DNA from 3 places in the Oleiphilus sp. HI0067 genome. Region 2 is predicted to be linked to each of the others. Evidence: riboswitches for the same ligand, from Rfam matches in the RefSeq annotation. Region 2 holds a riboswitch; each other region holds the start of a gene.
What was found. A riboswitch is a leader RNA that binds a small molecule or an ion and turns the genes downstream of it on or off. The one in region 2 is predicted to bind cobalamin.
Positions count from the first base shown of each region.

Region 1: linked by a shared signal. The riboswitch ahead of A3739_RS31505 (cysteine-rich CWC family protein) and the one ahead of A3739_RS21135 (TonB-dependent siderophore receptor) in region 2 are both predicted to bind cobalamin.
Region 3: linked by a shared signal. The riboswitch ahead of A3739_RS00805 (ribonucleoside-diphosphate reductase subunit alpha) and the one ahead of A3739_RS21135 (TonB-dependent siderophore receptor) in region 2 are both predicted to bind cobalamin.

Region 1 covers NZ_LWFI01001420.1:56,922-67,433, forward strand. Annotated here, with positions in the region: gene A3739_RS22765 (LysR family transcriptional regulator) at 1-382, opposite strand, end outside; gene A3739_RS22770 (NAD(P)H-flavin reductase) at 513-1,286, shown strand; gene A3739_RS31505 (cysteine-rich CWC family protein) at 1,299-1,520, opposite strand; cobalamin riboswitch at 1,682-1,907, opposite strand; gene A3739_RS22775 (hypothetical protein) at 2,021-2,356, opposite strand; gene A3739_RS22780 (alpha/beta fold hydrolase) at 3,114-4,040, opposite strand; gene A3739_RS22785 (AraC family transcriptional regulator) at 4,171-5,190, shown strand; gene A3739_RS22790 (TlpA disulfide reductase family protein) at 5,172-5,651, opposite strand; partial or broken gene A3739_RS28340 (helix-turn-helix domain-containing protein) at 5,722-5,961, opposite strand; partial or broken gene A3739_RS31510 (cyclic nucleotide-binding domain-containing protein) at 5,895-6,254, opposite strand; gene A3739_RS28350 (hypothetical protein) at 6,267-6,449, opposite strand; gene hemN (oxygen-independent coproporphyrinogen III oxidase) at 6,466-7,428, opposite strand; gene A3739_RS28355 (hypothetical protein) at 7,429-7,881, opposite strand; gene A3739_RS22805 (histidine phosphatase family protein) at 7,932-8,567, opposite strand; gene A3739_RS22810 (pyrimidine/purine nucleoside phosphorylase) at 8,673-8,954, shown strand; gene A3739_RS22815 (CinA family nicotinamide mononucleotide deamidase-related protein) at 9,020-10,318, opposite strand; gene proC (pyrroline-5-carboxylate reductase) at 10,351-10,512, opposite strand, start outside.
Region 2 covers NZ_LWFI01001333.1:49,782-60,293, reverse strand. Annotated here, with positions in the region: gene maoP (DUF413 domain-containing protein) at 1-146, shown strand, start outside; gene A3739_RS21140 (energy transducer TonB) at 255-1,115, shown strand; cobalamin riboswitch at 1,236-1,442, shown strand; gene A3739_RS21135 (TonB-dependent siderophore receptor) at 1,548-3,488, shown strand; gene A3739_RS21130 (hypothetical protein) at 3,502-4,683, shown strand; gene A3739_RS21125 (cobyric acid synthase) at 4,696-6,150, shown strand; gene cobU (bifunctional adenosylcobinamide kinase/adenosylcobinamide-phosphate guanylyltransferase) at 6,147-6,677, shown strand; gene cbiB (adenosylcobinamide-phosphate synthase CbiB) at 6,685-7,719, shown strand; gene A3739_RS21110 (ABC transporter ATP-binding protein) at 7,725-8,549, shown strand; gene A3739_RS21105 (iron ABC transporter permease) at 8,600-9,583, shown strand; gene A3739_RS21100 (aminotransferase class I/II-fold pyridoxal phosphate-dependent enzyme) at 9,580-10,512, shown strand, end outside.
Region 3 covers NZ_LWFI01000047.1:586-11,097, reverse strand. Annotated here, with positions in the region: gene A3739_RS00855 (hypothetical protein) at 1-59, shown strand, start outside; partial or broken gene A3739_RS00850 (antibiotic biosynthesis monooxygenase) at 156-464, opposite strand; gene A3739_RS00840 (ABC transporter permease) at 880-1,731, opposite strand; gene A3739_RS00835 (ABC transporter permease) at 1,741-2,607, opposite strand; gene A3739_RS00830 (ABC transporter ATP-binding protein) at 2,627-3,709, opposite strand; gene A3739_RS00825 (extracellular solute-binding protein) at 3,792-4,865, opposite strand; gene A3739_RS00820 (DUF2750 domain-containing protein) at 5,498-5,881, opposite strand; gene A3739_RS00815 (VF530 family DNA-binding protein) at 5,874-6,134, opposite strand; gene A3739_RS00810 (Yip1 family protein) at 6,408-7,019, shown strand; cobalamin riboswitch at 7,183-7,404, shown strand; gene A3739_RS00805 (ribonucleoside-diphosphate reductase subunit alpha) at 7,569-10,487, shown strand.

The DNA of each region.
Region 1 (10,512 bases), on a different contig from region 2:
TCTGTTTTACATCTACATCCACATCTGGCCACGCATCCAAGAACGGAGAAACGATTTTTAACAACCATTGATAACAAGGATGGCATTCCATACCAATTCGCAATGTGCCTCGCTCACCTTGCGCCATTTGCTTGAGCTTTTCTTCAGCATGATCTAGCAAGGGAAGCACGCGATTCGCGATATTTAATAGATAACGACCTGACTGAGTGAGACGCAAACTGCGCCCTTCTCGAAACCAAATTTCGGCGCCGAGATTATCTTCCAGCTTTCGCATCGTGTGACTTAAAGCGGATTGCGTCACGCAAAGCGCTTTAGCAGCCGCCGTTAATGATCCGTTCTGTTCAACGGCGTGCAGAATTCTAAGGTGAGTACGTTCAATCATCGTTAAGTTCAGCAAACATCATGCATGAGAAATATTAATCGGTACGTGAAAATATACCATTTTTACTCATCATAAAAGTCCTCTAAACTTGCTAGAACTCGATTATTGAAATAGTAATGATGGCTTTGATATGAACAAAGTTGCGAATAAAGTTACGCACGAATGTCAGGTCTTGAGCGCAGAACCCTTGACCAAAGATACCCTAGAGATTGAATTACTTTCTCCCGTCGGCACCTCGCTGAATTATCATGCAGGGCAGTATCTGCAGCTGGAACTCGATCTAAATGATGATGGAGAACCACAAGCGTTTTTTTATACCATTGCGAATCGTTGCGACCCAAACCAAGCTCGTCGAATACAACTGTATATTCAGAATGGTAGTGAGTTAGCCGGTAGAATATTGAAACACCTTACAAAATGTCTTATCGATGGGGCATCAGTGTCCGTGACCTTACCGATGGGGCAGGCTTTTTTGCAAACCAACCTTAATCAAAGGCATCTATTGATCGCCTCGGGATCAGGTATCGCGAAGATTAAATGCTTAACCGAAGAGGCTCTTACAAGACAACCTAAAGCACTGATCAATATCTATTGGTCGAATAGACATATCGACGACTTCTATCTGCTAAACCAATTTCAAGGCTGGGCAAAACAACATAAGAACCTCACCTTTACGCCGATCTTAGAAACAGAAAATAGTGAATGGAATGGCCGCTCCGGTTATATCTATGAGGTGATTGAGCATGATTTTGAAGACCTCGACAATACCAAGGTTTATCTATGCGGATCGCCCCAAATGGTATACGGCACTATCGATAAACTTGAATCCAAAGGCCTTAACGAAGCAAATTGCTACTCCGATGTTTTTGAATACGCGCCTAGAGAACGACGAATAGCAATTTAGGAATTGGACAGTTCAGTTCAACGCCCTTGCCCTATAGGAAGGGTTCTCTGGTAACAATGTTTTAATCTCAAGCAAACACGCATGGCACAAGCAGCCTTGCCAATGTTCCAAAATAAACGCCATTTGTTCTCTAGATAAGTGGACATCGCTACAGTGGCAAATTGTGATTGATCCCATTTTACATTCAAAGGGTGATCCACAACGGGGGCATTTGATTTCTTCATGGTTCGGCATATTTCTTTACAACGCAAATTGAACTCGGTAAACGGTCCTTTGCGAAAAAAGAAGAAACTACAGGAGGCAAGATAAGCGGTAACACTAAGCTTGCTTAAGGCAACTAAAACCTGTCTTTCTATACCTCATGATCGCGAAGGCATGAAAGTTCACCCAATAGTTTGTGGATGAACTGCGTTGGCAGGTCTTCGGACTTAAGGGCAAATAAGCTGAGCTTAGTTTTCTACGGCGACGGCTTCCCGGAGCTCTTTCCAGTGCCTGATCTTAATCTATATGAGATACCAATCGTGTCGCTTTCGTTCCCTATTACCGCTGCGCGTCAGTTCTGGATTCTCACCAGATTTCCTCTTAGCACAACCTGTAGATACCCTAAGGCATCTATTTAGTAGGCGTGAACCAATGCGGTACTGAATATAAGTTTACTGGCCTAATTATGCAACTAGTGGAGCACTAGTCGCCATGACTCAGCAATTCAAATTAAAGAAGCGTTGTGACTCTATCTATACCAGTTCTATAGGACCATGATCATCACAATGCCCGTTGTGCACGTGGTGTAACCTGCCATCCACTAAATAATCTATGTGATCTCCATGAGGCACCGCTTCGTGGCCACAACCTGGACCATGAACATGATCTCCGCAGGAGTGTAAAGGCTTACACCCATCTGGATTAGCGTCACTAACCTCGATGGTATGTTCATCGTAGTGATCTTCATGAAGGTGGTGTAGATGCCCGTCATGAATATAGTCGATATGATCGCCATGACGAATCGCAGTATGTCCACAGTTTGGGCCATGAATGTGATCAGGGTGGGATGAAGTGTTTGAGCAAGACATAGTATTCCTCCACAATCCGAATATTAATCAGCGGTCTATGTCAGTTTAGTCGACTATGAATGCCTTAGTATCAAAAGTACTCAGGTGATAAGATCATTTTGTTATTACTAACATTGAGCTTCAGTCATTTAGTGCGCTTCTATCTTTAAGCACACATCGAAAAACAAGCGATTTTCAGGTCTGCAATGTCTGTTTAGGTAATTGAACTAGGTCAAAGTTAGACCAGAAAACTCGGCCAAATACTAAACCGATCTCTAATGACGGTTTAGGAGGTATTTCTACCAAATTGGAATGACCGCTTTCTCATGAAAGTGAATGCCCGCAAACCAAGATTTCTTTCCTGACTGAAGGTCCGCTTTCCTATTGAAGCGGGCATTGTGTTCAGAGAGCCGCCAAGGTCTGCTCTTGTCTATTTTCATGCATTCGCAAAGTAGATTCCGGATACCCCAGGGCTCCCTCTCTTGCGCGTTGCGCAATTCACCTTGTCGCGCTTCGCTGTCCGGAATGACGCAATGGAACGAAGGGATAATCGCGTTGAGCGCGTAAGCGATCCGGGTCGCCTTTGGGGTGTTGGGGTCTTTGGCGAAACAAAGACCCTGACTTGCCGTCGGCCAGCGCCGACAGGAACAGAAGAATGAGCCTGATGTTACCCTCTAAAAACAACAACCACTTATGCCTAACCGTAGACAACACTCACAAAACAAAAAAAGCCGCTACTAGTTTCCCAATAGCGGCTTCATTTCATCAATGCTTGAGTCTAGCTACCGATAAAGTCTCGCATTAGTTCAGCTGTTTTTTCTGGTGTTTCAACCATTGCTAAGTGACCAATACCAGGCAATACAACCTTCTTAGAGTTCTTCACCAGCGCCGCATATTCATCAATATTCTTGGCACTAATCACCTTATCTCCTTCTCCCCAAATGATTAGGGTTGGCGCGGTGATATTAACGAATTCTTTGTCTAAGCCTTTAGTGAGGTCTGAACGAATGTCTTTAAAAATCTTTTCGTTGATCGCTAGTCGAGACACCGCTATTTCAGCCTCCGCTTTTGCAATCGCATCGGGAATAAATGGCTTCACTTCCATGACAAACTCTAAGACCCGATAAAAGTCTTGTTCAGTTTTTGCGATCAAAGGATTGCTCCCTTGCTCGAGAATTTCGTCCATCTGCGAAGGCTGAGTATGCACACCTGCTGGACTGATTAAGGTAACCGATAACACTTGATCTGGATGACGGGCTGCGTAAAGTGATGAGATAGCGCCACCCATAGAATTGCCCACCAAATGGAACTTCTTGATATCTAGCTTCGCCATCAAAGCATTCACAAACGCAACTTGATCAGCAATATGGTAACTCGCGTTCAGATCTTGCTTGTTTTCACCATGCCCCATTAGATCTGGAACAATCACACGATACGTCGAACCGAACTGCTGCGCTAGACGCAACCAATTCGTTTTACTACCACTAAAACCATGCAACATTACTAGAACTGGGGCATCAGCGTTATTATCGTATAAGGTGACTTGCTGACCGTTTACTTCAATTGTTTCGTGAACGAGACCAGCTTTTTCGGCCTCCATGTTGAGTGCCCACGCCCTAAACTCAACACGCTTTTCTAAAAATAGGGCATTCGCTCCCATCAAAACAATTAACACAGCAGCGAGAAAAATGATTACCTTCTTCACATTATCTTCCTTATGGAACAGTTTATTTGTATTTATTTTGTACTTTTCGCACGCATCCTAGTAGACAGCTCCTAGCCCCTCTATGGTAAGCTGCGCTTCAAGTTGATAAATTTGGCCAAATAATAAGATTATGCCAACGAGATCAGTATTAGGGTTATCGTATACCGCACAGCTTTTTAAGTCTCTGGGTTTTGACAGCGATGCTGTTTTAAATAGCAACGGACTAAACGTCGATCGTATCGATCCGCAAGCGCGCATCACACGCAGCAAAGAGCTTGAAGTCTATCAAGACTTAGTCAAATTAAATCCCGACCCTCTCATCGCCCTCGAAATCGGTCCTTTCCTTGGGCCTGCTGGCTACGGCCCATTCGCAATGTTACTTAGCAGCTGTAAAGATGGCTATGAATCTTGCCAGATGGGTATTCGCTACCAATCTATGGGCTATATGTTCGGCGAAATGAGTTTTTCTTTGGCGACTGATAACTCGTCACTACGTTTCGACCCCGCAATGCTTCCCGAAGATGTGCGCGAATTTGTTTTGTACCGCGACATGGCAGGATGCGCGAAGCTCGTCCGTGACATCTATATGATGAACGGAATCGATTTTCAAATCGTTGAAGTTCACCTGACTGTCACGCCAAAAAAACAAGATCGTATTAAGTTTGAAAAAGCTTTCGGCTGCCGAGTGTTGTTTGGCATGCAAAGCAATCGCATACTGATTCCAACCGCGCTACTGAAACAGCCCTTCCCTCAAGCGAATAAAAACGCATTCGACATGTATCGTGAGCAATGCGAGCAGATTCTGTTCGAATCAAGTCAAAAAGAAGAAACGCTCACTGATGCATTGAAGAACTATCTTTTGATGTTTAGTTATGACATTCCTAAAGCCAAGGAAGCTGCTCAAACCTTTGGTATGTCAGAACGAACTTTACGCAGAAAGTTAAGCGACGAAGATAGCAGCTTTCAGAACGTGTTGGATGAAGTGAGATTCGAGAAAGCAAAACGCTGGTTAAGCGAGTCACAATTAAGTATTGAGCTAATCGCTCTGAAACTGGGTTACCAAGAAGCCGCCGCGTTTAATCATGCCTTTAAGCGCTGGAGTGAACGAAGTCCTTCGCAGTATCGTAAGGATCATTCCTCTAAGAGATAGTTCACCGCTCTTTTTACTTTCGGAATGTGATCAGGCTTGAAACCCTGAAACGAACCAATCACCTCTCCTCGTTGATCTATAAGAAACGAGGAAGGTAAACCGACCAAGTGATATGCCCGCTGTGTCTTTCCTGTTTTTTCTGTCAGTACGGTATAGTCAACCGGATAATCCGCTAGAAATCCAAGCGCCTCAGCTGAGTCTTCATCTAAGTTAATCGCAATCACTTGAAAGTCGTCTGGTGAGAATTCCTTTTGCAAGCGATCTAGCGCCGGTAGCGATTGTCGGCAAGGCCCACACCACGACGCCCAAAAATCGAGATAGATAACCGTACCACGGTAATCACTCAACCGATGCATCGTGTCGTTAGCTAATTCTTTAAGATGAAAATCAGGCGCTGCTACGAAATCGGCCCGTGAGATTGAGGAAATTAGAAGAAGTAAAATAAAAATGAGATGCTGCATTCTCATTACCAATGCGATACCAAATGTCCTAAGACTTAATGATAAAGCATTGGTTCAAATGAAACAGAGCTTAGACGCACATTTGGTTGCAGCCGCCGAGCACACCGAGTGCTGGTAAATCAAGAATCTGCAAATCGGTTCGCTTCACATCAATCAACCCGTCTCGCTGGAAGCGTTTGAACAAACGACTGATGGTTTCCGGAGCAAGATTAAGATGATTAGCGATATCTCTACGTGGCACCATTAAATTAAAGCGCGTATCAGAATATCCGCGTTCTTTGTAACGAGCAGATAAAGTAAACAAGAAGGTTGCAAGCTTCTGATCAGCCGCGTGTTATTGTTGTTTTTCGTGCCCGCTTTGCACTTCTTTACGAGTACTGAGAGCAAGTGGTGTTGTAAGCCAGGAATTTGCAACGCAAGTCGTTCGAGCTTCAAATATTTGATAGCACAAAGGCTAGATGTCCCAAGCGCAATCACACTAGAGGGATGCGAATTTTGGTGCAGCGCATCTAGTCCGAAAAGTTCACCTGGAAGATGGAAGCTTGCGATATGCTCCGAACCTTGGCCATCATTGAGCACAGTTTTGAACATGCCTGATTTAACCGCATAGACATACTAAAAATTTTGACCTTCTGAGTAGACGCGTTCACCTTCATGGTAAACCCTTCCCGCATCAACAATTTCTTCTAGCGATGCCATCTGAGCAGGATTCACACCTACTGGTAAACACAACTTTCCAAGCGCACATTCACCACGTTTCAAGTCGCTAATCGTAGCTAGTCTTATTCCCTGATCCATAACCGCTCGTTTTTATTTATACTGTTTTACTGTATCGAGGTATTTCAACATTCTGTTGTTCTCCTCTTGCCAAATAATGATCAAACGTCATCGCAATATTTCTTAAAAATACGCGACCAAGTTCGGTCACTTGGATGCCGTCATTGTTTAACAGCACCAAGTCATCTTTGACAAACTGAGATAGATTTTCTAAATCTCGTTTAAAATATGTATCGAAGTCAATCAAATGTTCGTTACCAAATGCAGCCTTGCTAATAAATTCACCGCACATAATCCGCTGAATAAGGTCTGATCGAACGATATCATCAGACGACATAATCAGTCCTTTGTAGAGCGGTAATTCATCATTTGCTAACTGCTCTCTGTACTCAGATATTTTAGTCACGTTTTGACTAAAGCTGTGATTCACCTTAGAGATAGCGCTCACCCCAAGGCCGATCAAGCCTGTTTCAGCATGCGTAGAGTAACCTTGGAAGTTATGCTGCAACGAGCCGTTTTCTTGTGCTTTCACTAAGCTGTCGCTTGGCAGAGCAAAGTGATCCATTCCGATATAGCTATACCCTTCATCACCCAAGCCAACAATACTGTCACTGAGAATATGAATCTTCTCTGCACTCGATGGAAGTTCTTCTGCATTGATCAAATGCTGAGCAGGCATTCTATCTGGCATATGCGCGTAGTTATAAAGCGCTAAGCGATCAGGCTTAATCCGCAAAACTTCTTTCAGTGTTTCATCAAATGAAGCACGAGTCTGCTTCGGTAATCCATAAATTAAATCAAAAGAAATGGAGCTGACACCCAAAGCACGAGCGCGCGCTACAAGCGCCTCGATTTGTTCAATACTTTGTTCACGGTTCACCGCTTTTTGTACTTCTGGATTAAAGACCTGAATACCAAAACTAAAGCGATTAAAGCCTAGGCCCACTAGTTCATCGATGTCATCTACTGTGACGCTTCGTGGGTCGATTTCGATGCCCATCTAAAGCTTTTGAGGAAGTCCAAAATGGAAAGATTGTGCGAGTAACTCTAGGATCTCTTTGATCTGATCAGTGCTCATAAAGGTCGGTGTGCCGCCACCAAAATGAATCTGTTCGACTAAGCGACCACTTTCAAATAATGGCGCTTTTAAAGCGATCTCTTTACTTAGCAATTCAATATATTCATCCGCTCTAGACATATTTCGAGTCACCACTTTGTTGCAACCACAGCAATAACAAAGCGATGCACAAAACGACACGTGAATATAAAGGGACAAGCTTCTAGGAACTGGGTGCTGATTACTCTCAGTCACCTGCTCAAGATAACTACCTAATGGGAAGTCATCACGAAAATGCAGCGCCGTCGGGTATGAAGTATAACGAGGACCATAACCTTCATACCGTAAGAGAAAATCGTTGAGTTGATCAGCATTTATCACGAAAGTAGCCTGCAAAAAAAGTATCTTGGCGCAGTCTACCTAGTTTGCAGGCTTGTTCTCTTGATCTAAATCAACCTAGTTTGATGGAAACGCAGCTGCGCTGCACTTTGTTCTTGGTCACCTTCACTCTTCGGTTCAGACCAATGATATATAATAATGCGGCTCACGTTTGCATAAGGCACATCAAAGCTCCAAAGTTTACTGGTTGGCATGCCTAATACGTGAGTCAGAATGGCACGTATGACGCCGCCGTGGCACACCAACAAGCGGTGTTGTCCTTTACTTTGTTCAACCAGATCTTCCCAAGCACCATGTACTCGTGTCACGAACTGACTGAGCGGTTCTCCGCCAGGAGGCGTATTGTTCTCGGGATCTTGCCAGTACTTAGAAAACGCCTCTTTGTTTCCTTCCATCAATTGCTTATTGGTGAGGCCTTCCCACTCGCCAAATGCAATTTCACGAAACTCTGCATTGATATCGAGATCTAGCGACAGTTTATCTGCCAGTTCACCGGCAAAATAACGACATCGCGATAAAGGCGACGAGACAATACTTGCCCAAGGAGAATGCTCACCTACGGATGTTCGCATTTGCTCCCAGCCTAGCTCTGAGAGTGGATCATCAAGCGTGCCACGAAGTTTTTGCCCACCTTCAGGCTCTCCGTGTCGTATCAGGTCAATAATCGTTTCTGTATTCATCATGTTTCGTCGATTTTGTTCGGCATTTGAGCAAGCTGCGCGTATACTACGCGCCAGTTTTTTGGCCACTCGCGCTCGCGTAGTTGACGTTAATTTTGGAGAATCAGCATGTTATCAGTTAATGAGTACTTTGACGGCAAAGTAAAATCAATCGCATTCGAAGGCAAAGATCTACCTGCAACAGTAGGTGTAATGGTTGCCGGTGAATACACCTTCGGCACAAGCCAAAAAGAATACATGACTGTTGTCGCTGGCGAGCTTCAAGTTAAGTTGCCTGATAGCGACGAATTCGTCAGCTTCACAGATGGCCAAACATTTGAAGTTGAAGCAAATCAGTCTTTCGATCTAGTCGTCCCGACGGATACTGCTTATCTTTGCAAATACGAGTAAGTAATTAAACTCGTGCCCTATGGGTCGCAAATCTACGCGGCCCATAATTTTTCATTTCCAGCGCACTAATTCTTGTTCTTTAAGCTACGTTCTTTGAAATATGCCGCTTCTTCATTGACTTGCATCAGCTCACGACGCAATAGATCGAAACCCAAGGCCGCAACGAGTATTTGAAAGCGTTTTCTGTCTACTGGAAAGTAGAAACAGTGTGCCTTTATCTCACTCTTACTTCCCCACGCCACCCATACAGTACCGACAGGTTTATCTGTTGTACCACCTTGAGGCCCAGCTATTCCTGATACCGCGACACCTAAATCAGCGCCGCTTCGATCCAAGGCGCCTGATAGCATTTGTTCTACAACCGCTTGGCTAACCGCGCCATGTGCAATTAATGTCGCTTCTTCGACGCCGAGCATCTTCTGCTTCATTTCATTGGAGTAAGTAACAAAGCCAGCATCAAATACGCCCGAAGCGCCATCAAGCTCGGTCATCATAGAGCTGATCAGTCCGCCCGTACATGACTCGGCAAAGGTCACACGTTTGCTTTGCGCTAACAATAAATCTTTCACGACATGCGCAATGCTGCGATTATCATCGGTCACAATATGCGCGCCAAATAATTGCTCCACTTGTTCAGAAAAATGCTCGAGCAACGCATAGTCTTGCTCATGATTTGCTTGGAGCTTTAACTCCAACATTGGCAATGAAGCGCGAAACCCAAGCTCCAATTCTTTTGGAAGTTTCAAACCACTCTTAAAAACACGCTCTTGAATGCCTGACTCACCCATTCCAAAAACACGATATCGTTGTCGCTTCACTTTGGCATTCGAGTCTAAAGGTAAACGCGGGAGAATCTCCTCACTAAACATTGTTTTCAGTTCTGATGGGACTCCAGGTGTGCAGTAAACAGTGCATCCATTAATCTCAGCAGAAAAGCCAACAGCTGAACCTGTGGCATTAGGAACTAAACCTACCCCGTCAGGCAAAATAGCCTGCTTTTTGTTGGCTGCATTGAAGGCAATATTTTTACTTTTGCACCATTGTTCAAGGTCCGCCATTGCCTGCGGATGTTCAAGCAAATCAACGCGCATAACATTGGCTAGGGCTTGTGCTGTGAGATCGTCAACAGTTGGCCCCAAACCACCATTCACAACAAGCACATCAGAAAAACCCGCAATGCGCGCTATTTCCTGCTCAAGCAAGGCTAAGTCATCCCCAACAGTTGCCTTGTAGTAAATCGTGCAACCAAAGGGGCTAAGGGCTTCAGCTAACATTGCCGAATTGCTATCGACAATGTCACCACTCATTAACTCATTGCCTGTTAATAGCAAAGAGAGCTTTATAGATTGTTGTTCGTTGCTCATAGAATTCTCTGACGATACGCAGCGCAATATAGTTATTTACCGAGAAGCGCTGCCATTTCAATAGAGCGATCAGCACACGCTGTCATCGCTTTTTCAACCAGCTGAGGCAGACCTTCATTTTCGAAAACATGAATAGCACGTTCAGTTGTGCCGCCGGGCGACATGACGTTTTTCTTTAATTGTTCTGCTGGCAG
Region 2 (10,512 bases):
AACGCGACGCCGAGACTGAATTTGAAAAAGTCTGGATGAAGTACGCTGATTTTATTGGTCGTAAACGCTGCGTGTTTAGCTTTGCATCAAGTGGAAATTTAGCATCATCTGAAGGCAGAGTTTACGCTAAAGACTTATTGAGTTAAGTCAGCCTGAGATACAGACCAAAGTATGGTGCTTTGGGTCAACGTCTTGCGTTCGTAATTGGTGTTTTTGTATAGTTCGCCGCTCAAAATTCATTTGCTTGAGCGGTTATGTTGCAAAACTACATCAATTATCGGAAGCCAAAAATCGTTTGGAATAATCCGAATGCGGGATTTCTGACGGCGTTTGCCGCAGCGGTAATTGTTCATCTGTTGGTAGCGATCGTTTTCTATTCGTATGCGCTAGGGCCTAAGGCGTATATCGTCGATAATTCAACGTACCGGGTTGCCTTGTCTCAACGCATTTTAGAACCCACTCCTGAGTCTATTATTGAACCCTTGTCGGCCAGTCAAGAATCGCCAAAACAGGAAGATCTTACCCCTAAATCGAAACCCGATCCTGTGGTGAAGCCTGTCGAGAAACCGGTTGTCGAACCCGAACCTCAAAAGTCAACGGAAGCCATTTTAGAAAGCGAGCCTTCTAAATCATCACCGGTTGAGACTATTCAAACAGTTGCTCCATCCAAGAAGAAAATTGCGAAGCAATCCGAAGCGAGCATCAGTGATCATTCGGATAAGGGTGAACCTGCTAATAAAGTTGCCGAAAGCAAAGCAAAAGAGCAGCCTCAACAAGATCAAAAAGAGCAGAAGGCTCCGGTCAAGAAAATTGAAGAGCCTAAAGAGCAATTTAGATCGCCAGCTTATGTGCTAGGTAGCCCTTCAAATCCCAGACCAGTTTATCCTAGCTTAGCGCGCAGGCGTGGTTGGGAAGGGGATGTATTATTAGGAGTGCATGTTGATGTTACGGGCTCGGTGACTTACGTAGAGATTCTAGAATCGAGTAATGTATCGGCTTTAGATTTTGCCGCTTATTCAACTATTTACGAAAGCTGGAGCTTCTCTCCTGCTGATGCGGCTGAAGCTTCGTTGAGAGGCTATGTTACTGTACCCATCTCGTTTAGGCTCGACTAAACGTTTTGCTCTTCATTGCAGTTCTGATCTTCGTACACTCGACCATGTTACTTCATTAGTCCCGTCACTCCTTGCCCCAGTTTTAATAAATCAATTGACTTGAAAATGTGAACTGCGTAAAGTCGCAGCCCTGCTTGAGGTGCTCAATCACTAAATCTAGTGAGCGAGTGAAACGGGAAGTTGGTTGAAGTCCAACGCTGCCCCCGCAACGGTAAGCAAGTTAAGTCGGCATCCTCGCCACTGTGCAGTAAAGCATGGGAAGGCCGTTCGACTAAGTCGAATGACAACTTGTAAGCCCGGAGACCGGCCTGAAGTGATTTTTTAGATATTGCGGAGGGCGATATTTGGGACTGATGTCTAACGAACTAGATTGTCGCTCGTTAACCATTACTGTTCTTTGCTTCTCTCTCTGCGCGATTGCTGGTGAAGTGCGTGGGTCTACGTTTAGTTTTACTTTCTCTACTTCTTGTTTCGACGTTTGCTGTTGCTGAGGAAACCGTCGAGCATGAAACCGTTGTGGTGACAGCTTCTAAGCTTGATGCCGATCATATCAATACCGAGCATACTTCAAGTCATACAACAGTAATTCGTTCTAGTGAGTTTGGTCATGAGTTCTCTAATGTCGCGGATGTGTTATCTGATCAGAGTGGCGTTCAAATTCGTCAAGTAGGTGGGATAGGTTCTTATTCGACTGTGAGTATCCGTGGGTCTAGTGCAGCACAAGTTAATGTGTTTCTCGACGGCATGTTATTGAATGATGCGCACGGAGGAATTGTTGATCTTGGCAATATTCAATTGAGCTCAATCGAGAGAATAGAAATATATCGTGGTAATACCCCAGCGCAGTTGGGCGTGTCATCAATTGGTGGTGCAATAAATCTCGTAAGCAAAAAAGGTGCTGCGAAGCCTTATCATACTGTGAGGGCGGGCTATGGATCGTTCAAAAGCCAGCTCGGCGCGTTGACCTCTGCTTTTCATTCTGGAGATACAAATTATCTTGTTAATGCAGAGTATGTTTCTAGCGACAACGACTATGAGTTTTTAAATGATCGGCAGACTCCTAACAATCCTTTCGATGATGAGGTACAGCGTCGTCAAAACGCACAATACGAGCAAGGAGCGATTCATTTATCTGCGGTCACAGATATCTCTAAGTCTTTAGATGCAAATAACGTAGTTCGCTACTCGAAGTCTTCTAAGGGCGTGCCGACTGCGCGAAACGCCAAAGATAATTCGGCGACATATGATGTTGAAACCCTATCTATTCAAAGTAAGTTGAATCATGAACTTTCTACTAGGTTAAAAGCGTCTTATCAGATTTATGGTTCGCTGTTGAAAGGCGATTATGACGACACTGAAAACAAAGTTGGTCTGTCTGCAAATCTAGAGAAATCTGAGTCATCTAATATAGGCGTTAAAACTGACTGGGCTTTATCTTCGGGTAATCATTTGTTCAATATTGCCGCACTGCTACGTTTTGAAAAATATGAAAACGAAGACCTTATTCAGAACACGTCTACGGATGCATCGCGCATGCAAACATCATTGATTGCTCAAGATGAATGGTTAAATTATGCGGGTACCTTACAACTAACCGGTAAGATTGGTCTTCGTTATTTGCAAGACGATCAAGATATTCCAAAATCAGTTAGTAATACTGAATCTTATTACGCTGCTTACAGCGGCCTGCGCTACACGTTTTTTCCATCCCTCGCACTCACCGCAAGCCTCTCTCACGAAGTCCGTCCGCCCAAACTTAGCGAATTGTTTGGTGACACCGGTTCGTTGTTAGGCAATGACGAGCTGGTCGAAGAGTATGCAACCAACGCGGAACTTGGGTTGCAGTTTTTGCAGGGGAATTCCAACCTTAACTCCTCCTTGTTTTACAGATCACTAAAAGATGCGATTGTCGTTATTTTCGATTCGCGCGGAATAGGTCGCGCTGAAAACGCTGCAAGTGCGCAGATATATGGTCTTGAAGTAGACGGGAGCATTCTATTGACTGAATTTTGGAAAGCTGGGTTAAGGGCGACTTTGCAAAGTAGTGAAGACACGTCTGATATCCCAGCTTTTAAGGGGAACTCTCTCGCTGGCGTGTATGAATCTGCCGCGACTATTTCAAATGAATTGTCGGTGTTCGACTACAAGCTAAATTTGGAGTATCAACGCCAAGATGGTGGTTATTATGATCGAAGTGCGTCTGCAGAGATGCCAACAAATGAACAGATTAACGTTAGTATCGAGCGCCGTTTGGGTCAGCACAACGCAAGGCTTTCCTTAGTAAATATTACAGACGAAAGAATCGAAGATTTTAATCGTTACCCGGGTCCGGGACGACGAGCTTTCCTAACCTATAGCTATACCTTCAATTAAAGGAACTGAAAAAATGAATGCTAGACAATTAATAAAAGCGACCGCATTAGTATCTATTTCGGCATTTCTTGGCGCATGTTCAAGTAGTGATTCAACTGACAACTCTGTCGACTGTTTTGACTGCGCGGTAATTTCCACGGTATCAGCAGACTTTACATCAAGCGCTGTTCAGTTTACTGATACAATCCCAGCTTACGAAATATCTTCGGATTATGCTGCTCAAGATTTATCTGATGTACGCTTTCTAACATTTGGCGATCATTTCTATCGCATGGGGCGTTTCGGGATTAACAACTTAGCGAAATTCTCATTTGATGATGCCGAGAACCCAATTTGGGAATACTCTGTGGCTAAGGATGATAGCGATAATCCAAACCCATATACGGTGGTGTTTGTATCTGAAACACAGGCTTATGTTTTACCTTTTGGTACTGATGAGATTATTGAGATTAATCCAAGCGTTACTGATAGTAATCAACAAAGTGATTTTATCGTAGATCGCTTAGACTATTCGAAATATAGCTTTGGAAATGGAATCGGAGCATCGGATGGTTTTGTGAAAGATGGATTGCTGTACGTTCTATTAAATGGCCAAGATTCATCTTTTGTTCCGCAGACCTCTCGAATTCTTGTGATTGATCCGTCGACAAATCTTGAAGTCGACGTGAATGGTTCAGGTGAAGCGTACGACTTAACCGTCAAGAATGCCCAAGATATGGATGTAGTGGGTGGTTATATATATGTCGCTGGGGTAGGTCGTTATGCTTCATTAGATGGATCTCGCCCTGCTGAACTTACAGGTGGTATAGAGAAAGTTGATATCCGTGGCATGACTTACTTGAGTACCTTATTAGTTGACGATAATGATGCAAGCGTAAATGCACAAATTGCGGGAGTTGAAGTGTCATCATCTGATAACAAAGCATATTTAATTCGTTATAACGCTTTCCAGGATAACGACCTTATTCAGTTTAACCCAACATCTGGAGCTGTAAGTGCTTCGCCGAACGATGGATTTTCAGGTTTAGACATTAAAACAATCGAGATTGATTCAAGTAACCAACTTTGGGTTGCACTTGGCGATACAGTTAATCCTCGTATAGAAGTGATTAGCATAGCGGATGATTCATCGGTGGCGACCATCAACACTATTCGTAATCCTGTTAGAATTGAATTCGCCGATACAACTAACTAAAACACGAATTTTATGTCCACATTAATGATACAAGGCACGACCTCGGATGCAGGTAAAAGCATTCTCGTCGCCGCCTTGTGTCGTTGCCTGTATCACCGAGGAATTTCGGTGGTACCGTTCAAACCTCAGAACATGGCGCTGAACAGCGCTGTGACCGCCGATGGTGGAGAGATAGGTCGTGCGCAAGCCCTACAAGCGCAGGCCTGTCATCTTGAACCTCATACCGATATGAATCCGATCTTGCTGAAGCCCAATACAGATATTGGTGCACAAGTCATTGTGCACGGTAAGGCTAAAGGTGATATGGATGCAGTCAGCTATCACCGTTACAAAACCCGGGCGATGGACGCGGTCCTCGAATCTCATCAGCGGCTCGAAGAGCAATATCAGTGTGTCATTGTGGAAGGTGCAGGCTCCCCGGCCGAGATAAATCTTCGCGATCGAGATATCGCTAACATGGGCTTTGCTGAAGCGGCTGATTGCCCTGTCATTATTGTCGCTGACATCGATAAAGGAGGTGTGTTCGCGCAATTAGTGGGGACTTTAGATCTTCTTAGCGAAAGTGAGCAAAATCGCGTTGTGGGTTTTGTGATTAATCGATTTCGGGGCGATATAAAACTCTTAGAGAATGGACTCGAATGGTTAGAACAGCGCACTGGCAAACCTGTATTGGGTGTTTTGCCTTATCTTCATGGTTTGAATATTGATGCAGAAGATGCGTTGCCAGATGACAACTTGAAGCAAGACGGTGAGTTTCGTGTTGTAGTGCCAGTGCTTCCGCGCATTAGTAATCACACAGATTTCGAGGCTTTGCGTTTACATCCAGAAATAAACTTTACTTATGTTCCTCCGAATGGAGACATCCCTCCTGCAGATTTAATTATCCTTCCTGGTTCTAAGTCGGTTCGCGCTGATCTAGCCTTTTTGCGTGAGCAAGGATGGGAAGATGCAATAAATAAACATCTTCGATACGGTGGGAAAGTACTCGGCATCTGCGGCGGTTATCAAATGCTGGGCCAAAGCATTGATGATCCTGATGGTATTGAAGGCGATCCAGGTTTATCTCAGGGCTTTGGGTTCTTGGAACATCATACAATGCTTACAAAAGAAAAAGCGCTTGTTCGGGTAAGAGGGCAGTTTGCCTCAGATGGTGTTGCCGTCCAAGGTTATGAGATACATGCTGGTCGTACGCATGGTGAATCATTAGATAGGCCGTTTATTCACTATGAGAATGGTAATTCAGACGGCGCTGTGAGCCTTGATTCAAATATTGCGGGGACATACTGGCATGGTCTTTTAGATACACCTGATGCGCTTACTTCTGTGCTTAATTGGGCGGGCTTTAAAGTTAAAGAACAACTTGACTATCAAGCTGTTCGTGAAGCTTCAATTGAGCGTTTGGCTGTTGCATTTGATGAAAGCATCGATATGGAGAATGTGCTCAGTTTCTTGGAGTTAGATGAATGAAGCATCTAGTCCTTGGGGGTGTTAAGTCTGGAAAAAGTCGATATGCAGAGACTCTTGCTGCAGATGTAGCTAGCAAAACTAAATTTAACGTTGCATTAGTCGCAACCGCACAAGCTCTTGACGAAGAAATGACTCAGCGTATTAGCAAGCATCAAATCCAGAGACCGGATAATTGGGTGGTGATCGAAGAGCCTGTCGATCTTGCTAAAGCTTTAAGAGATTTAGATGCAGACCCGAGCGTAGGTGTTATCGTGATTGATTGCCTAACACTATGGTTGACCAATTTGCTTGTAAAACCTGAGGTTGTTGACCATAAAGATTCGTTTATTTCTGTGTTTAAGGGGCAACTAGAGACGACAGATACACCTTGTATTTTGGTGTCTAATGAAACCAATATGGGACTCATTGGTATGGATAAACTTACCCGTGATTTTTGTGATGAAGCTGGACGCTTGCATCAATCCCTAGCGACTATCTGTGATCATGTGAGTTTAGTCGTCGCCGGTTTACCCCTTTCAGTGAAGTGAGCTGGTTATGTATCTTTTATCACCAGATCTGCTTTCGCCAACCTTGAGCGCATTCGCTGAGCTTTCGTTTTTCCCGATTTTTACTAATCCGGTTTACGCTTCAATGTGTGTCTTGTTGGCTTTTGTATTCGATTCGATACTTGGTGAGCCAAAAAAATATCATCCGATCGTTGGCCTTGGAAATCTTATCGCGGTCGTTGAACGAGCTTTTTATCCTGAGAATAACAATAGACCTCGATTGCTAATTAGGGGTGTGAGTGCGGCGTTTATTGTGCATAGCTCACTGTTTATTTGTATTTTGCTAGTGGTGTTGGCGCCGTCAGCGATCATAGAGAGTGATAACGTACATGTATGGTTTGGTATGCTGTCGGTCATTATCTTGTATATATGTATTGCTCCTCGCTCTTTGATTCAGCACATTTCTTCAGTCGAAACGACTCTCGCGAGTGGAAATGTTGAAAATGCTAGAGTTGCTCTTTCAAGGGTGGTCAGTCGCGATACGTGTTCGCTTGAAGAACCAGAGATTGCCAAAGCGGCGATTGAAACACTTACCGAGAACGAAAATGATGGAGTGATTGCGCCTTTGTTTTGGTTCCTTATTGGAGGCCCGATTGGTGCCGTATTTTTTAAAGTATCTAATACCTTAGATTCAATGTGGGGCTATCGTAACACTCGGTATAATTATTTTGGACGTTTCTCCGCGCGCGTCGACGACGTCCTTGGTTATATTCCTGCACGCCTTTGCGCTTTGATTTTTTCGATTTCAATTCGCCGTTTTGTACAAGCATTAAGAAATGGGCGAAATTGGTATAGCCCAAACGCTGGTCCAGTGATGGCCGCTGGTGCACTAGCATTGGGTGTCTCCTTAGGAGGGCGGGCTGTCTACGATGGTTCAGTTAAAATACGTCCAGTTTTGGGAGCCGGCCCCGAGCCAACACCTCTCGATTTAACGCGATCAATCACAATGATTCGCTGGATACACAGGTGCCTAATGTTAGGCTTTTCTGTGCTGTTTCTAGTGTCGCTAGTATTGGGCTGGTGAACGGTATGTCTTCGCAAATTAAAAATGCAACGATGTTGCGGGTAGAACATTTAAGTTGGACAGCACCAAGCAGAGGATTAGCATCCCCAGTAAAAATTCTTGATGATGTTTCATTTAAAATCGAGACGGGCAAGTTTGTTGGCCTTATTGGCCCAAACGGCGCAGGGAAGTCCTCTTTGATGCGATGTGTCTATCGAGTAACTAAACCCACTGAGGGCGAAGTGTTTGTGGATGAACAGAATGTTTGGGAATTGAGTGCGAAACAATCTGCCCTAAAAACCGCTGTTATTCTTCAAGAACAAAATGACTATATGGGCTTAACTGTTCATGATGTTATCGCACAAGGGCTGACGCCCCATAAGGGCTTGTTTGAATGGAATACTCGAGATGATGATGCCTTGATCGCGCAGCTCCTCAAAGAGATGGAGCTTAGTGAACTTGCAGAGAAGCCCTTTTCAGTTCTGTCAGGCGGCGAAAAGCAAAGGGCTTATTTAGCACGAGCCTTGCTCCAAAAGCCGCAGCTACTCATCATGGATGAACCGACTAACCATTTAGATATTCATTTTCAGTTAGAGGTGCTTCGTAAAGTTAAGGCCCTTCCGGTGACGGTCTTTGCTTCATTTCATGATTTGAATTTAGCGGCTGCGTTTTGTGATGAAATTATTGTCTTAAATCACGGAAAATTATGCGCCCAAGGTTCTCCGGAAGATGTACTGAACGAGGATCTTATTAGTGAAGTATATCGGACATGCTGTGTCGTCGATCGCCATCCTTTATATGACCATCCGCGCGTTAGTTTCGCCTTTCAAGACGGAGTTCACCGTCAGTGATAGGCATAACGCGAACAACTGTTTTTATAAGCCTTTGCGTGGCTGTGGCCATGTTCAGTCTGTTTGTTTCTGTCGTCTTCGGTGCGGCGAGCATTACTTTTAATGACGTGCTTTCGAGTACTTTCAGCCTTCTGACAGGCCAAGAATCTGAAATCAGTGCGATACGTGAACGTATTATATGGGAGTTACGTGCCCCAAGAGCGGTATTGGCGTTTCTTGCGGGAGCAGGTTTGTCCCTTGCTGGTGCGGTACTTCAGACCGTCACGAGAAATCCCCTGTCAGATCCATATTTGTTTGGTATTTCCTCCGGTGCATCCTTTGGGGCTGTGCTGGTGATTGCGGCGTTGTCAGGCACTAGCGTATCGGCAATTTCTGGATTTTCAGAATATAGTATTGCGGTTGGTGCGTTTGCTGGCAGCCTTTTTTCGGTAGTAATCGTCATCGCACTCGCAGGGCGAAGCGGAAACGTTGAACGTATGTTGCTTGCGGGTGTCGCGACGTCCTTCATGTTTAGTGCGGCGACAAGTTTAGTTTTGTATTTGTCTGATCCCTTGGCAGCTGCATCACTTATCTTTTGGACCTTAGGAAGCTTTGCTCGCGCGGAGTGGGCTTCAATAGGACCGGTGATTGTCGTTTTACTGATTAGCTTGCTTTGCTTCTTCGCCTTTTCTCGGCCTCTAAAAACCATGTTGGCTGGAGATGAAAATGCAAAGGCGCTTGGTGTTAATGTCGTACGCTTACGCCTTGGGATGCTGGTGATGAGTTCGCTAATGACCGCAGTGTTGGTCGCAAATTGCGGTGGCATCGGTTTTGTTGGCTTGATGATTCCTCATATTGTTCGAAGATTAGTCATTGGATTACGTGTTAACTTGTTTGTTGCTGTGGCCATGGTGGGTGGTATTTTCATGATTTGGGTGGATGTGCTTGCTCGGGTCTTGCACGAGGGAACAGAGCTGCCAATTGGCGTAATTACAGCAGCGCTGGGGAGTGCTTTTTTCTTACTAGTGCTAGTGCGAAGAGATGCACGTTCATGACTGATATTTCGAAACCTAGGCCAAAACATGGTGGAGACCTTTCGTGCTTGAGATATGAGCGGGATTTGCAAGGTAGCATTTTAGATTTATCGAGTGCGGTCAATCCTTTTGCCTATGACAAACTAGATAACGAGCCAGAACAATGGAAATCTCTCCCGAATATCTCGCCCTCTTTGAAAGAGAGGGTTGCGCAATACTATGACAATGAGAACTTCCTCCTGACACCAGGTTCTCAGTGGGCTATTGAGTATCTGCCTAAGCTATTCAAGCAACAGCTCGATAAGTCTTTGTCAGTTGCGGTGCCGAGTGAGGGTTATGCTGAACATCGCTATCATTGGCAAAAAGTGGATGCACGACTGTATGAGTATGACGTCTTGGCTTCTAATGAACTAATCGAAGCTGTTGATATTTGTGTTGTGATCAATCCAAATAATCCAAGTGGAGACTTTCTTACCGCAAAAGAAATTATTACGTTAGCCGAGCGAATGACCGCGGCTGGAAAATGGATGATCATTGATGAGGCTTTTGTCGATTTTCATCATGAGTTTTCCGTGTCGAGTTACGTTGGTAAGCCCGGGCTAGAGAACTTAATTGTTCTACGCTCGTTCGGTAAATTTTCAGGTCTTCCTGGCGCGCGTATCGGAGCGGTGGGTGTTTCTACTCAGTTACGCCATGTCGTAAAGAGTGACATCCCATTGTGGGGCATTAGCGGGCCATCTTTAACGCTGTTTGAACGTGTTGTAGCAGATCAGGCATGGTTGCGTTCTGCTTGTGAAGAAGTGACAGTTTGGTCTCGCAAATTAGATGTTGTGTTACGGCGATACTTTAGTGATGTAAACAGCGCAGTAAAGCTATTTTCAATAATCAGAACACCTGACGCACTCATTATATTCGAACGGCTACTGAGTGATGGCGTGTATGTCCGTTTG
Region 3 (10,512 bases), on a different contig from region 2:
ATGTATTTGGCGACCCCGAATTAATGCTATTGGAAAGGATTGATCGCTGTGGATATTAACTCAGCTATGTACATAGCTATATCTGCCACTTGGAGTTTAAGGGATATGCAGTAGACTGCTTTTCGATATCAGTATTCTAGTTGTGTGATTACAAGCTAAATAACGGCTGCAAAGCACTCTAATTGAGGAGGACTGACATGTAGCTCTTTTGAAGATGGGCCGCCCGCATTTGCATGCGCTTTACGAAAAGCTTCAGATTTGGTCCATGCGCGAAATGCTTCTTCCGACTCCTAAACTGCACGTGATGAGATCAAGGTGTATTCTTCGGTAGTTTCGCCTTGCAGTAAATTAAACGATTTAAATCCTAGTACCTCGCTTAGAAAGGAATCGCGATTCTTCCAGATCTCGATAAAGTCTTTCTCACAACACAGTTTGATTTTGAAGCGGTTCATTGCGATGTACACGTTTGTACTCCTAAGCTATTTATTAAGGACAAAGACTACGCCTTGTTATTGGTTGAGGTGAAGTTCTTTTTGAAGTTTGTTGGTGAGGTTTAAAGAGGCTAAGCGATGTGACTCGCTGAGATAATAACGCAGCTCTTCTTCATTTTGACGGTCGGTGCATTGAATCCACTTCGTTCCTCGATTCGCAAAATAGGGAGCAGGTCGGTAACCACCTTTGTGCTGTATAAATTGAAAATCTAGTTCGGAAGTCTCAAATGAAAAGGTAGGCGTTTTGTTTGCCCCATTCCAACCTCCGATTGCGAAAAGTTCTAAACATGAGCGCCTCCCCATTGCATACCATAGTTCGTGCAGGGTAGATTGGCGCAAAATCGATTGAACTGGTTGTAGGTCATATGGGTATTTGGATCTCGCAGCCTTATTTTTCTTTCTGAACCAAAATACTAATCAAGGCTAGGAGGGCGGACCCTAACATCAGAAATAACGACACAGCGTTTAAGACTGGTGTCGATCCTTCTTTAAGTCTGTCATACATCGCGATAGTTAAGGGGGCATCAGAGCCGACTAGCATGAGTGTTGTATTGAAATTTTCAAAAGACATCAAGAACGCGACAACGCCTGCGCCGAGCATGGCTGGCCTGAGGTAGGGTAAGGTAATAGTACGTAATACTTCAAAGCGACTTGCGCCTAGATTGTAGGCGGCTTCCTCAAGTGATCTATCAAACTTTTTCAGCCGAGCCGAAATAACTAAGGTCGCAATCGTAGTTATAAAGGCGAATTGGCCAAGCACTACGAGTAATAGCCCTGGTCTAAGGAACTCAAGATCCCACCCAATATGATCTTCAACTCCGTTAGCAAGCGTGTTTGAAAATACGAGAATAGAGATGCCGAGAATGACGCCCGGAATAACCAGAGGCAGCAACAACAATATGTATGCGAATTGTTTGAAGCGAAACTCATAACGTTCAAATAAAAAGGCATTGCTTGTGCCGATCGCAATGCTCAGTCCAGTCACACAGCATGCAACAAAGAATGAAACGCCAATGCCGTTCATTAGGCTACGATCATGAAATAAGCCTAATTTAGGTTGGGTATCGTTAATAAACCAATCCCATGTAAAGCCTTTCCATGGTAGTGACGGAAACAGGGAGTCGTTAAAGGCAAAGCTCGCGACGACCACTAATGGCGCAATGAGGTAAACAAAAAATAGGAAGATATAGAGCTGATAGCTCCAGTTGTAGCGATTTGATCTGGGTATAGTAGGAAGCATATAAAGTCCTTAGCTTTTCGCTACTGTCGAAGCGAGCGTTTGTCCGGATAGCTTCAAACCAAGCCACACGATGGTGGATGAAACGATAAGTAATAAAAAACCAAAGGCAGCGCCGAGCTCCCAATTAAATCGGGTAATAAACTGGGTATAGATCTGACCGGTAAACCACATACTCGATTTACCTCCGAGTAGAATTGGTGTGAGGTAATTACCGAGCGTTAGCATAAATACGACAATGCAGCCGGATATTATGCCCGGCATTGAATGTGGGATAACGATCTCTTTCAGGATAGAAAGCTTACTGCCGCCAAGGTCATAACCCGCTTCAATTAAGCTGTCATCTAAACTATCTAAAGTGCTTACCAACGGCACCACCATAAATAACATGGAGGTGTAAATTAAGCCCATCATCACGGTGACATCGTTGTATAAAAATTCGATTGGACCGTCGATCAGTCCAAGCCACTGCAGAGAGGAGGAGATAACTCCAGTTTCTCTGAGAAGGATCATCCAACCAAAGGTGCGCACTAATTCGCTAACCCAAAACGGCAACAGGCAGAGTAAAAATAAGATGCTTTTGGTTTTTCCACGCAACATCTTAGCTATGTAATACGCTACGGGAAAAGCAATAATTAGTGTAAGCACTGTGGCAAGTATCGACATAAATGCCGTTCTCGCTAAGGTATTCCAATAGAACGGCTCAGTAAAAAATTCTGCATAGTTTGCCAAGCTCGTTTCATAGGTTCGAGGGGCAACTTTTTCTCTAATCGATAAGAAGAACATATCGATATGAGGGATGATCACAAGTAAGCCTAGCCAAAGTAAAAAAGGACTAAGCAGGAGTATCAGGGTGAGTCGTGTCTGGCTTGAGTTCATTTTATCTTTCCTAAAACGCTCAAGCTTGGTTCGTAAATACTTTGGCGATATCTGCTCGCCAGCTTAATGATAGTTTGTCGCCTGCCTTAAGATCTGAAAACTCACCTGTCTGAGGTAGGGAAACAATAATCTCTTCCGCATCGTTGTTGGTCATGATTGCGCGGCTCTTAGCACCGTCGAACAATACACTCTTTACAGATGCCTGGAGTTGATTATCCGCTGTAGTTTGCTCTTGTCCCAATGTGATGGATTCGGGACGAAGATAGATATTCACTGTTTGTCCGATTTCAAGATTGCTTGTCGTTTGGGTTTGAATCGATAAACCGCTCGTGGTGGTTAGTGTGGTGCGTTGAGAATCTTGTACGCTGACTGTAGCCTCCCAATGGTTACTTTCTCCAACAAAGTCGGCGACAAAGGGCGTTTGTGGTTCATAGTAAAGTTCTTGGGGCGTACCGACTTGTTCAAAGCGACCATGATTCATGACCGCAACTTGATCAGACATAACAAGCGCCTCTGACTGGTCATGCGTGATGTACACAAAGGTGGTATCAAACTGGCTTTGTAGTTGTTTTAGTTCAACCTTCATATGCTCGCGAAGTTTTAGATCGAGTGCTCCGAGCGGTTCATCAAGAAGAAGTACGGAGGGGTTGAGAATCATACAGCGTGCAATGGCAATACGTTGTTTTTGCCCGCCAGATAATTGATCAATACGTTTACTTCCTGCGTCTGGCAAACCAATACGCTCTAATGAATCTTTTACACGCTGATCAATCTCGGCTTTCGCCACTTTTCTGCGGCGAAGACCGTAAGCAATATTTTCTGCAACACTCATCATCGGGAACAGCGCTAAGTGCTGAAAAACGAGATTGACAGGGCGTTTGTTAGGCGGTGTCGAAAGGACAGATTTGCCTTTAATTTTTATGTCGCCCGAGGTCGGCTCGTAAAACCCTGCGATCATTCGTAATAGCGTGGTTTTCCCGCAGCCAGATGGGCCAAGAATTGAAAAGAAGGAACCTTTGGGTATGGAAAAAGATACATCGTCAACGGCAGTAAATTTATCAAATTGCTTTACTAAGTGTTGGCATTCTAAATCGCAGGACATTCGGGCGTTCCACTACATAAAAAGAGAACGTCGAGGTCTTTCGACCTCGACTCATTGCTTAAAATAATAGTCGTCGTAGTGACTATTTAGCGGCGTTGATTCTATCGAGGGCTTTACCTTCCATCGTTTCTAAACCAGCAGGTACGGTCGGGTACCATTTAATATTATCGATGTCAGCTTGGCTGAACGATGCTTTGAAGCGTTTTTGTAACTCGGGGTCTACTTCAACATCACCACCTTTAGATGCTGTGAAGTTACCTGCCACGTTCGTGATCATACTTGCGATTTTTGGTTGCATTACAAAGTTGATCCACTTGTATGCCGCGTCTTCTGCTTTGGTTTTACGTGGCAGCACAAAGGTATCGATCCAGCCGAGTGCACCAGAAGTTGGTGCAACGAAAGTAACGTTAGGTAGCTCTTTGTTTAGCTTCCAACCGCCTGTATCCCACGCCATTGCTGCAGTCGCTTCTCCAGAGCGGAGGAGATTCATGAGTGCATCACCTCCAGACCAGTACGTTTTAACATTGGCTTTACAAGAGATGAGCTTGTCAGTGACTTGATTGATGATGTCTTGGTATTTAGCTGTGTCGCCATATGCAGCAAATGGATCTAAGCCCATAGAGAAAGCAAAGCCAATCAGGGTAGGGCGCTTCAAACGATAAGAAACTTTACCCGCAACATCCGCGCTACATAGGTCCGCATAGTCTTTAACGCTTGCTGCCATTTTTGTATCAAGAACTAAGCCGCTAGTACCCCAAATATGCGGCACACCGTATACATCTCCGTCGAACATCGTGGTATTTTTTGTCGCTTCGAGCATGGAATCGATAAACAAGCTATTGTCGATTTTGCTCAAGTCAATCGGCTTGTAGATATCAAACTCCGCTTGCGCACCTGAAATACGATCTTGGCTTGGTTGCGCAAGGTCGAAACCAGATCCACCTGTCGCACGCAGTTTAGAAATCATATCTTCGTTGTTTGACTTAGTTACCTCAACGTCAATGCCAGTTTCGGCTTTAAATTGTGCGATAACTTCATCTGGAGCATATCCGCCCCAAGTTAAGAGCCGAAGCGTTTCCGCACTTGCGAATTGCGACGCTCCAAGCAAGATGGCTGCAGATACTGCACCAGTGGTAAGTTTCTTTATTGCTTTCATTCTGGATATTACCCCTTTTTATCGTATTGATTGCAGCCTCAATCGGTTGCTAGTAAAGACGACGCATCCGTGTTGGGAGGTTTCCCTATACAGCATAAGACACAAATGAAGCGTCGTGCCGAACTATAGTCGATAACATAGACAGTTTTGTGACAGCGAAAATGCGGTGATAAAATTATTGGAAAAGATTATTACTTGTGGAGTTCGTGACTATTGGTAGTTTAATTCATCTGAATAAATACATTAAAGGAGGTATCTTTTGGAGTATGTCTAGGCAGGGACAAAAAAGGGGTATTAAGAGTCGCCACTATGGCTCTTAATTTGGTAATGGCCGTACTTAATGAAACTAATTTTTTGGGCTTTGAATTCATTGCTTGTGCTGTCCATATATTGGATTACGACTCACCGCCTGAGCCGGGGAAGAATAAATCAGCAAGAATTAATTTTCTTGATCATAAAGTGGCTGGACTGCTTATTTAATTTATCTTCTTCCGTACAATCGTGCAGTGCGAAGCAGCAGTGAATCAAGCGATAGCAGTGATTTCGATAGTCTAAGTAGTCATCAGCAATGAGTTCTTTCCATTGGCTAAATATATTTTCTAGCAAGGGGATTTCGGATGATATTTGCATGCTTATAAGCTCTTAAGTGCGTCTTCAATTTCATGTTTAAAATCGGTGGCGTCACATACCCATACGCTTGTATCAGCACCTGGGAACACACCAATTTCTATCTTTGCTTGATCTAGCTCTTCAGCAAGGTCATCAATAAACGTATCAACAGGAATCGCGATGGCCGTTACCTCTTGATCAAACTCAGAAATAGCAACGGCAGCTTCTTTACTCGGCCACATTGGAAGGTAGCTAAACGCGTCTTCTTCATAGTTGATCGTAATAAAGTCTTGCTGAGCATTAATTAATACCCAAAGCTGTTTATGCTCTAATATTTGTTCGATGGTGTAATCGTAGCGATCTTCAGGTTCCATCGCGCTAAGTTGTTCGAGGCTTTGTTTAGTCATGTTTTTTCCAATTTTCCCAAGGCGAAGGGGATGGGGTGTTAAAAGTAGACAAATAAAGCTGTTCTACTTTAGTACGAGCCCATGGCGTGCGACGCAAGAATTTTAGCGATGATTTAATCGATGGATCTTTCTTGAAGCAATTGATACTGACGCGGCTCGCTAATCCATCCCAACCATAATGCTCATAAAGTTTTTCTACAATCGTAGCCAGCGTGATGCCATGAAGAGGATTGTTTGGTTGTTCCTGACTCATGTGAGTGTCGTTTTCCTTTTGTTGAATGCAAAACACTATAGTTAAAAACAGCCGGTTCGTTGAAATTGCCTAGATTTTAAGTGGCGTAGAGGTCTTGCGGCAAGTGATGCATGAAATCGCTTATGCAAGAGGGAATTAGCATAGTTAACTAAGTGCTTGTATTCCTTTAGCGTCTAAACAGCATTTCTTTAAGTAAAAGTGATCTAAACAAGTGAATCTGATTGCGACTATCTTTATGTACTGTAAGAACGGAGCCCAGCGGAGGAGCTAACTATGTTGCTTTCACATATGTTTGGATTGGCCACTCACCCTACTAGAGAGTGGCAAGAAATCAAAAAAGAGCATTCCATGCCGACAAGGATCTTTGTCGCGTACACCTGCATATTGGCCGCCATCGGGCCTCTGTGTGCTTATTATTCTACCACTGTAGTTGGTTGGACAATCGGTGATGGGGCCGTCACGAAGTTGACCGCAGACAGCGCATTCCTCTTGTGCGGGTTAACATATCTAACGATGCTGCTGGGAGTATTTTTTATTGGCTACATGATCGACTGGATGGCTCAGACCTACGGAGCTGAGCATGACGAGCAAGCTGCAAACGGAATTGCACTCATGGCATACGCATGCACGCCTCTGTTTTTAGGTGGTTTTTCGCTGTTATATCCTGTCTTTTGGGTCAACGCCTTAGTATTTGTATTTGCTGCCGCATGCGCAGGGGTTCTTCTACACAAGGGTCTTCCGATCGTGATGCGTATTTCAGAAGATAGAGCGTTTTTCTTCGAAGGGGCGATTCTCGCAGTCGCGCTCGTTTATCTTGTCTCAACGCGTGTCGCAACGGTAATTATTTGGTCGTTGGGTATAGGGCCAGAATTTATTGGCGGATAATAGGTAGAGACTAAATCGAGCCGCAAATGCTCTCATGAGATTTGCGGTTTTTTTATACCTAAGATTCGTAGCCGGCATTGTTTTAAACAATATATTGTTGTTTGTTATTAAAAATGCCTATATATTGTGTTTTGCATTGGTTCACATCTACTAAATAGACACGTAAGAATGTCTCTGAATTAGTTGTGCTAAGAGAGAATCTGGTGAAAATCCAGAACTGACGCGCAGCGGTAATTGGGAACGAAAGCGACATAATGCGAAGCAAGATAGCTACACGCATTAGGCACTGGAACGTAAAATTCTGGGAAGTCGTCGCTGTAGGATAATCGTTAGATTTAACACACGCCCATAAGTCCGAAGACCTGCCAAAGCAACCCATTTATCACAAGATAAATGGGCTTTCATACCTTCGCGACTATAGGGTGATCGAAAGACAGCATTATTGGCAATGGCAGCTTTATTGGTTGTCTCACTGTGTGTGCTGTTCATATAGATTTTTATGGCGAAGGGTTATTGGTCTAGTTGACCGAAACGCGATGAGAATTAATTATGACAACTCCAAATGCACTCTCTGATCCTAATATCAAACCAGTCTCAAACACTTCTAATTTCCAGCTTAAAGTGATCAAGCGCGATGGGACTCTCGATTCATATAATAGTGACAAAATAGCAGTCGCAATCACCAAAGCAATATTGGCCGCAGAGGATCATGATCATGCGGATGCAAGCCACGTTAAGCAGCTTGCCGATCAGATTGTAAGTGGTATTCATGGTCGCTTTGAAAAGCAATATCCATCTGGCGGCTCGATCAATATCGAGGATATACAAGATCAAGTTGAGCTAGGCTTGATGCGCCAAGGGATGCAGAAAGTTGCACGGGCTTATGTTTTGTACCGTGAGGAGCACGCTCAGCAGCGTAAAGATCAACAGCCTAGCGAAGAGGCACATCCTCACTTCAAAATGCAACGCAATGATGGCTCTGAGGCGCCATTAAACATTGGTCGTATTCGCGCTTTGATTTCTCAGGTGTGCAGAGGCCTTGAAGGCGTTGATGCAGATCATTTATTAGATTCGAGCTATCGCAACCTGTATCACGGCATTAAAGAGGAAGATATTGGTACAGCGCTTATTATGGCTGCGCGACCTTTGATCGAGTCAGAGCCGAATTATTCGTTTGTTAGTGCAAGGTTGTTGTTGGATTCGTTAATGAGCGAGGTGGGTAAGGCATTGAATGTTTACTTGCCTGCTGCGATAGAAGATGCGAGTAATGCGTATGCTGAAATATTCGAAGCGGGCATCCGTTTTGGCATTCAAGAAGAGCTTATCGATTCTAAGTTAGATTCCTTCAATATAGAGATGCTTGCCGATGCGCTCAAACCAGAGCGTGACAACCAGTTTACCTATTTAGGGTTACAGACTTTATACGATCGTTACTTTATTCATCATGAAGAAACGCGTATTGAATTGCCGCAAACCTTTTTTATGCGAGTCGCAATGGGGCTCGCGCTAAATGAGGATGACCCTACAGCCCGTGCAATTGAATTTTATGACCTCTTGTCATCGTTTGATTATATGAGCTCAACCCCCACCTTGTTCAATTCCGGAACGTTAAGACCTCAACTATCATCGTGCTATCTGACCACTGTTCCAGATGACTTGAGCGGTATATATGACGCTTTGCGTGACAATGCCTTGCTCTCAAAATGGGCAGGTGGATTGGGTAATGATTGGACTAATGTTCGCTCGCTAGGCGCGCACATCAAGGGAACTAATGGCCAGTCTCAGGGGGTCGTGCCGTTCCTTAAAGTTGTAAATGACACGGCTGTTGCAGTGAACCAAGGCGGTAAACGCAAAGGAGCCGTTTGTGCATACTTGGAAAGCTGGCATTTAGATATCGAAGACTTTCTCGATCTTAGAAAAAATACAGGGGATGAGAGACGTCGCACACACGATATGAACACCGCTAATTGGATTCCAGATCTTTTTATGAAGCGCGTGTTTGAGGAGCAAGATTGGACCTTGTTTTCTCCTAATGATGTTCCAGACCTGCACGACTTAACTGGTCAGGCATTTGAAAAGCGTTATGAAGAATATGAGCGTAAAGCTGAAATCGGGGAGATTAAACTCTCTAAGCGTATTCCCGCATTAGATCTATGGCGTAAAATGCTCTCGATGCTATTCGAAACTGGGCATCCATGGATTACTTTCAAAGATCCTTGCAACATTCGTTCGCCGCAGCAACACGTTGGCGTAGTGCATTCTTCCAATCTCTGCACTGAGATTACGCTCAATACCAGTGAAGATGAAATCGCCGTGTGCAATCTTGGTTCTATCAACCTTGTGAATCACATTCAGGACGGCGAGTTGGATAGAGAACGTCTCCAAAAGACGATCCGAACTGCTATCCGAATGCTTGATAATGTGGTCGACATTAATTACTACGCATGTCCACAGGCCGAAGCATCTAATTTACGACATCGTCCTATCGGCCTCGGTTTAATGGGTTTTCAGGATGCTTTATATAAACTGGGTATTCCTTACTCGAGTGCTGAAGCTGTTTATTTTGCTGATCAATCTATGGAGCTTATTTCGTACTATGCACTAGAAACTTCGAGTGCATTAGCAAAGGAACGTGGAGCCTATGAAAGTTTTGAAGGCTCACTATGGGATCAGGGCATTCTTCCTATCGACTCGCTTTATAAACTCAGCCAAGAGCGCGGCGAGCGTTATACCGTTTGTGATTACAGTCAAACCTTAGATTGGGATGGCCTGCGTCAGAAGATTAAAAAGGAGGGAATACGCAACTCAAATGTGATGGCTATCGCGCCAACCGCGACGATCTCCAACATTATTGGTGTGTCGCAATCGATTGAACCGACCTATCAAAATCTATTTGTTAAATCCAACCTGTCCGGTGAATTTACGGTTGTGAATCCATGGCTTGTTGAGGCGCTCAAACGTGAAAATCTTTGGGATGCAGCGATGGTCAATGATCTTAAATATTTCGATGGCAGTGTTAAGAAAATTGATCGTATTCCAGAGAACATCAAGGCACTGTATTCAACTGCTTTCGAGATAGAACCGCATTGGTTAGTGGAAGCGGCAGCACGTCGTCAGAAATGGATTGATCAAGCACAGAGCGTGAATCTTTATATGTCGGAACCCTCAGGTAAAAAGCTGGACAACCTCTACAAAACGGCGTGGAGCCGCGGTTTAAAAACGACCTATTACTTACGTTCGCTGGGTGCAACGCACACTGAGAAAAACAGCACGCCAGTTGATCAAGGGGTTGCTGAGCAAACTTCGACGGTAGTTGGAAGTGCTAGCCAAAACGAAGTTCAGGGAAGCTTATCAAATCACAATCCGCAGACTACTCAGAAAGCGGGAGATGATTTTGAGTTGGCGAAAGGGCAAGAAGCGCCAAAGATGTGTTCAATTCTCGAACCCGACTGCGAAGCTTGCCAATAAGTTTGAGCGCATTGAAACCGAATTA